DNA from 2 places in the Colwellia sp. MB3u-4 genome. Region 1 is predicted to be linked to the other one. Evidence: riboswitches for the same ligand, from Rfam matches in the RefSeq annotation. Region 1 holds a riboswitch; the other holds the start of a gene.
The links. Region 1 has a riboswitch for lysine ahead of dapA (4-hydroxy-tetrahydrodipicolinate synthase). Riboswitches for the same ligand answer to the same signal wherever they lie in the genome.
Positions count from the first base shown of each region.

Region 2: another riboswitch for lysine. It lies ahead of lysC (lysine-sensitive aspartokinase 3); the one in region 1 lies ahead of dapA (4-hydroxy-tetrahydrodipicolinate synthase).

Region 1 is NZ_JACGVE010000068.1:11,505-14,789, forward strand. Features, by position in the region: gene H4J61_RS03765 (sensor histidine kinase) at 1-1, opposite strand, end outside; gene H4J61_RS03770 (methyltransferase) at 81-1,130, opposite strand; lysine riboswitch at 1,612-1,847, shown strand; gene dapA (4-hydroxy-tetrahydrodipicolinate synthase) at 1,928-2,938, shown strand; gene H4J61_RS03780 (2,3,4,5-tetrahydropyridine-2,6-dicarboxylate N-succinyltransferase) at 2,935-3,285, shown strand, end outside.
Region 2 is NZ_JACGVE010000088.1:311,804-315,088, reverse strand. Features, by position in the region: gene queC (7-cyano-7-deazaguanine synthase QueC) at 1-18, shown strand, start outside; gene lysC (lysine-sensitive aspartokinase 3) at 158-1,534, opposite strand; lysine riboswitch at 1,814-2,006, opposite strand; gene H4J61_RS15540 (ElyC/SanA/YdcF family protein) at 2,284-3,036, shown strand; gene H4J61_RS15535 (Nif3-like dinuclear metal center hexameric protein) at 3,212-3,285, opposite strand, start outside.

The DNA of each region.
Region 1 (3,285 bases):
TACAGTATTAAACTCAATTAATGGTGGCTATAAAGTGCTTGTAGAAAATATTATGGCTTTGAACAATCACACATTTTTCGTTACTTTTTCCCATTAAGATAACACTGATAAACCGCAAAACCTTTTTTAATCGCTAAGGTTTTTGTTTTACCCAGTGCTTTTTCCATGATGGGTAAGTATTTCAAAAAACTATTAGCGACAATGGTAATGCAGGCTTTGCTGGTTAAGTTTTGCTTTATCTCGGTTAAAAATTGTTCGGTAGCGCCATAATGCGTTTTTACGCCCTGATGAAATGGTGGGTTGGAAATGACAAAATCATAGCGTTCTTGAACAGTAGATAAGCTATCTGAGGCAATATATTGCCCGCTTAACTGGTTTAAAGACAGTGTTGTTTGCGCTGAATGCAAGGCTAACGCACTGACATCAACCAAGGTTAATGTTGTTTTTGGGTGAACTGTGCCGATATAAGCGGCAATAACCCCTGCACCACAACCAAAATCTAACACTTTACCTGAAATAACCTCAGGTAAGTGCGCTAATAAAACTTCTGTACCCGTGTCTAGTGCATTTTGGCTAAATACACCTGGCAAAGCGGCAATTTTTAGTACTTTATCTTGTACCTGCATTGGGTAGTATTTATAAAATTTTTGTAGTTCAAAGCGAGGTAATGAGGGTTTTAATTTGCCAATGTACATTAAGCAATGTCTTGCCGCGTCAACATTTTGGCAATATTCTAGGTAATCAATACCGAGTTTTTCGGCTGACTTTACCCCCGCTTTATTTTCCCCAACAATGACTATGGCGGCATCGTCTGTCATTGACTCAGCGAGCATAGCTAAGGTAAAACTAAATTCAGCCTTACTTTTTGGAAAATGAATGATCGCCATATCATGTTTAGTTTTGGCGATATACTCGACGCAAAAATGTGCGTCTACACGGCTGTTTTTCAATTGCTGACAAGTTTTATATTCAGCATAATTAGTGTGGTAACTATCAATATGAGCAGCGCTATGCTGACTTAAGTAATGGTTAATAAAACCATCGTCTGCGATATTAACCAAAAGAGGTCTGGTTGCGGCTAGTGCCTCAATATTGCGGTTTAATAATTGGTTAATGTTACTTATTGCCATGAAAATACCTGTAATTAAGCTAACTATTATTTATGGGGGTTATTTATGGGTGCTATTTATTGACGATATTTATGGGTCAAGTTATCTACAAATATCGGCGTTACTTTAAAGAAAACTTATCATAATGACAGGGCGAACTGAGCGAGTATTCATTAATACCGCCATAGTGAATGTGTCATAGTGCTGCGTAGTCTACGCGAATTTAATTATCTCGCCATCTTTAGTCCACAGGGAGTGAGCTATTTTGACCCAGTTCAACTTATCGGGCGTAGCTTATTTTAGTGATGGGCACTCTAGTTATTGAGGACAAAATCGTATTTACTGATTATAAAAAGAAATAAAAGCAGTAAAATCAAACTATTAAATTTAAATGATGGCATACGTCTAGCCGTCTATTGACTGTGCTTATATTTAAATGTTTTAATATTGTTGTCCCTTATTCCAGTGTGATTAATCGTAAAAGATTAATCACCGTCAATAAAGGGCCAGAAGAGGAGCGTTAACCAGGTAGTTATTGTGAAGAGATCAAACTCTAGTGAGCAATAATGAGGGGGTTTAACGCCGAGGTAACTGCCTTGTTGATAAGGTAATTGCCGGTTGTTAAGACTTAGTTGTTAATATATAACCATTAAGTTTTATAGCCATCGGATACGTTCGATGGCTACTAGGTTGAATCCTTGCAACTGTCACCTAACTAGGTGGAGAGCTTCTGGCCTTTGTAAAGGCCAAATTTCATCCTAGAAATTTTGTCTGTACAAGCGCCTAAAAGTTCTCCGAACGACAAGAGTTCGAGAGCAATGAATCAAACAAAACCGATAGAAAATCACCTGATAACAGACCGACCTTTGGTTTGGACCGCACTGATCACGCCATTATTTGATGATGACGGCATTGACTATGTTAGTTTGCGTAAGCTAGTACTGCAACAAAATGCGGCCCACAATGGCATTTTATTACTGGGCAGCACGGGCGAGGGTTTAGCGTTAACCGCGCAAGAGCATTTAAGTATAGTGCAATATGTTTGTGCGATGACGTTACAAGTGCCAATAATGGTTGCTGTTGGTGGCTATAATCTTAACGAGCAACTGGCCTGGATAGCTAAATGCAATAAATTGCCGATAAAGGCTTATTTACTTACTAGCCCTATTTACGCCAAACCGGGGCCCGTAGGTCAAACCGCTTGGTTTAAAAGTTTACTCGATGCCGCAAACGTCCCTTGTATGCTTTATAACGTGCCTTCACGCAGCAGTGTTGAAATTTCCTTTTCGGCCTTACAACAATTACAAAACCATAAAAACTGTTGGGCACTGAAAGAAGCCAGTGGCGATCTTAATAAACTGCTGGCCTATAGAGAGCATTGCCCTAACCTGGACTTGTATAGTGGTGAAGACGCCATGATGCCATACCTTGCGAGTGCCAATGTTAAAGGTTTGGTGTCGGTTTGCGCTAACGTTTGGCCAGAAGCCACTCGGCAATATGTTGCTATGGCCTTAGCTCATCAACATGAAGGAATTTTTCCGCTTTGGCATAAAGCGATATCAGCATTATTTCAAGTGTCTAGTCCGATACCGGTAAAAGTGTTAATGGCTGAGCTGAACACTATTAGCTCTGCAAAACTTCGTCTACCCTTATGCCAAGCAGAGCTTTCAGCGCAACACGGTTTACTCGACATCCATCAACAAATTCAGCAATGGTTAGCGAGTAACAGCAGCAACCCTCTAGCTCAGCATCACACGACTGATGACATTTTAAGTGCACAAACCCCTCACCCTTTAGATTTAACTAACTTACGAGCAATAAAATCATGACTTGGCAACAAACATTAACAGACTTAGAAACCGGTAAAGTTCGTGCAGCAGAACAAAATAGCGATGGCACTTGGCAAGTCAATACCGTAGTTAAACAAGCCATTTTAGCGGCATTTAAAGCCGGAGAAAATACTGAGTTCGATGGTATTTATCGTGGCTTTGTGGATAAGCATAACTTACCTGCACGCGAGTTCACCGTTGCTGATAAGGTCAGAATGGTGCCGGGTGGTTCATCGGTTCGTTGTGGTGCCTATGTGGCGCCAGGTGTAATTATTATGCCACCGGCCTATATTAATGTTGGCGCTTTTGTTGATAGCGGCACTATGATTGACAGCCATGCTTTGATT
Region 2 (3,285 bases), on a different contig from region 1:
CCTTTAACATACGAATAAGCTTATTTATAAAAGCCAGCCAAATTAAATGCAAAAAGGGACAGTACAATGTCCCTTTTTAAGCGCTATTTTTTAGTGCTTATTTTGATAATAATGACTGTTTATGGTTTAAACAATCATTTTATTTACTGACATCAGCTTAGTCGGTAAACAAGGTACTATGTAAACGTTCAACCACTTGGTTAGCATCGGCTTCTGGCACGAGAAAACACAGATTATGATTGCTTGCGCCATGACAAATCATGCGAATATTAAAATCATTTATCTTATCAAAAATACTGCTGCCAACCCCTTTAGTGCCATGAATTTTATTACCGATCACCGCAATTAAACTCAAACCATGCTCAACACTGACTTCACAAAGTTGTTCTAACTCTTCTACCACGGCTTGAGTTAACAAGGCTTGTGTTGAACCATAAGGATTGTCAAAGGTTAGCGCGACACTAATTTCACTGGTGGTAATTAAATCAACACTTAATTGGTGTTTGGCTAATACGGTAAAAACTTTCGCTAGGAAACCACTGGCATGCAGCATTTGTGGACTTTTTACTGTCACTAAGGTTTGCTCGCGTCGCAGCGCAATCGAACGATAAGTAGGATTAGAGTCAACTTGGCGCTGTATTTTGGTGCCACCTGCATTAGGTTCTTTACTTGAACCCACAAAAACAGGAATATCTTGCCGCATAGCTGGAATAAGTGTCGCTGGATGAAGAATTTTCGCGCCAAAGGTGGCCATTTCGGCCGCTTCACCGAAACTAATTTCATTAATCGAACGCGCTTGATCTGTTATCCGTGGGTCGGTAGTAAAAATACCCACCACGTCAGTCCAAATGCTTAAATTACTGGCTTGAACAGCTTCAGCTAACAACGCGGCGCTGTAGTCAGAGCCTCCGCGACCTAAGGTGGTAGTATTACCCTGTGGATCACAGCCAATAAAACCTTGCGTAACAATAACTTGTTCATTAAGTAAGGGATAAAGTAGTGCTTTAGTATTGGCGGCCAATTCGGTTAAATCAACTTGCGCTTTACCATATAAACTATCAGTTTTCATGACTTGGCGAACATCAAAATAATGACCATTCACATCGACGAGTTGTAACACTTGTGCAAAAATTCGTGAACTGAATTGTTCACCAAAACTCAGGATTTCATCACTGGTTTTTGTGCTGTATTGCTTTGCTTGTTGCTCAGCACAGGCGCGTAACGCATTTAATAAGCCTGATATTTCTTGATCAATAGCTTGATGATTATCAAAATGCTGGGTTATGGCAAATTGAATATCAGCAATATGGGTAATAATTTGTTGTTGTTCACTTATCGAAACGTCTGCTTGGCTTAAACGCACTAAGTGATTAGTAACACCAGCACTGGCTGATACCACCACTAAACGGTTAGTGCTATTATTTTTAATAATATCCGCGCAGCGTAACATCGCATGAAAATCAGCAACACTGGTGCCGCCAAACTTTGCAACGGTAATATTTTCAGTATTGGTATGATCTATAATTACAGACATGCAGATTCTCCATGAGTTTGAGATTGAATAGTTAAACATTCGAGTCTATCGCAAGATGTATATTTAGATAACAATATATATTTAAATAACAATGTGCCAACACTAGTGCGATTAAGGCTGGTAAGATGGGATATTAACATAAAAATTCTTCCTAAACGCCTGCATTGCTAAAGGTACTTCATTAAACATAGCAAATATAACAGGCAAATAACTAACAGGAAGAGCATGACTGAGCGTAGAGCGAATTAGGTTAAAAACCCGTTATTCAGGCGGTACTATTCAGCCAGAAGCTCTCCACCCTATGCTAAAAAAACTGGTGTTTTTCTAGCGGTGACAGCCCTAAGGATTCAGCCCTAGCGACCGAATATGATATGCCCCCATATCAATATTCTCGGCAATTGTCCCCCTCAGTAACAGTCAAAGGAATGGGTCCTCATGTTACCTACCTAGCAATTGCGCCTCTTCTGGTGCGAAAATCTTTCTATTTCTGCACTACTTAATTCATAACACCATCATACTTGATAGATAAGGGTATTATAAAAGTGGAGTAAAAATTCTAATTTTCAGCGCAGTCATTAGACCCTATCTAAGCGTAAATATCAACAGACTTTTAGACGTCCAAATAAAATAATTTGTCACCATTAGCTACGGCTTTAAATAGCTACTGCTTCAAAGTCTTATAATTGTTATGCTTAAGTATCTTGAAAACTTATCACCCTATTCGTATAGCCTATTTTGGACTGAGTAACATGGATCTATTTTTACTAAAAAAAATTATCAGCTTAATGATTATGCCACTGAGCATAATTATCTTACTGTTAATTATCGCCATTATTTTTTATCGTTTAAAACCAAAATTGAGTTTTACGGCGTTATTTACCGCAACCACTTTATTATTTCTGAGTACCTTTCCACCTTTATCCGATAACATCATGGCGGCATTAGAAGATAATTATCCCGCATTTACCCGCAGTAATAAGCCGGTTGATTATATTATTATTTTGGGCGGTGTTCACACCAGCGTAAAGGGTTTGCCCGCGACCAGTGAGTTAAAGTCTAGTTCACTAGAAAGGTTAGTTGAGGCTGTTCGTATCTACCGCCTACACCCCGAAGCACAAATAATTACCTCAGGTTTTGCCGATGGCGATGTTAGTTCAAACGCAGAAAAAGTTAAGCAAGCAGCGATATTATTAGGTGTGCCAAAAAATAAAATATTGACTGAAAATTTCCCTCAAGATACCGAAGAAGAAGCGCAACTTATCGCACCACGCGTGTTAAATAAAAATGTCGTACTCGTCACTAGTGCCAATCATTTACCCAGAGCCATGGCCTATTTCCAACGCTACGGCGTCAATCCAATCCCTGCACCGGCAAGCCCATGGGTTAAAAGCAATGGACTTACTCCATGGTCTTATTACGTACCTAATGCTAAAAAATTACAACAAACTACTACGGTTTGGTACGAAACCCTCGGGCGTATTGTGCAATGGTTTAAAGGCTAATAGCTGACAAACTAAAAGCAGCAGCAATTTGTACAACACGACTTAATGACCAAAAAGCCTTGTGCAGTAAAAATTTACATAAGGCTAGTTCATTACCAAGTACAATCGTGCATGAACAGCAGTCTTGTACTTGGTGCTATATTTTTCCGCTATATTGGTATTAATAATCTGCCGCTTAGGCTGGGTTATCAATATCAATAAACTTAGCCTCTAATGGTAAATGTTGATTAAAATGTTCGGCTAATGCTT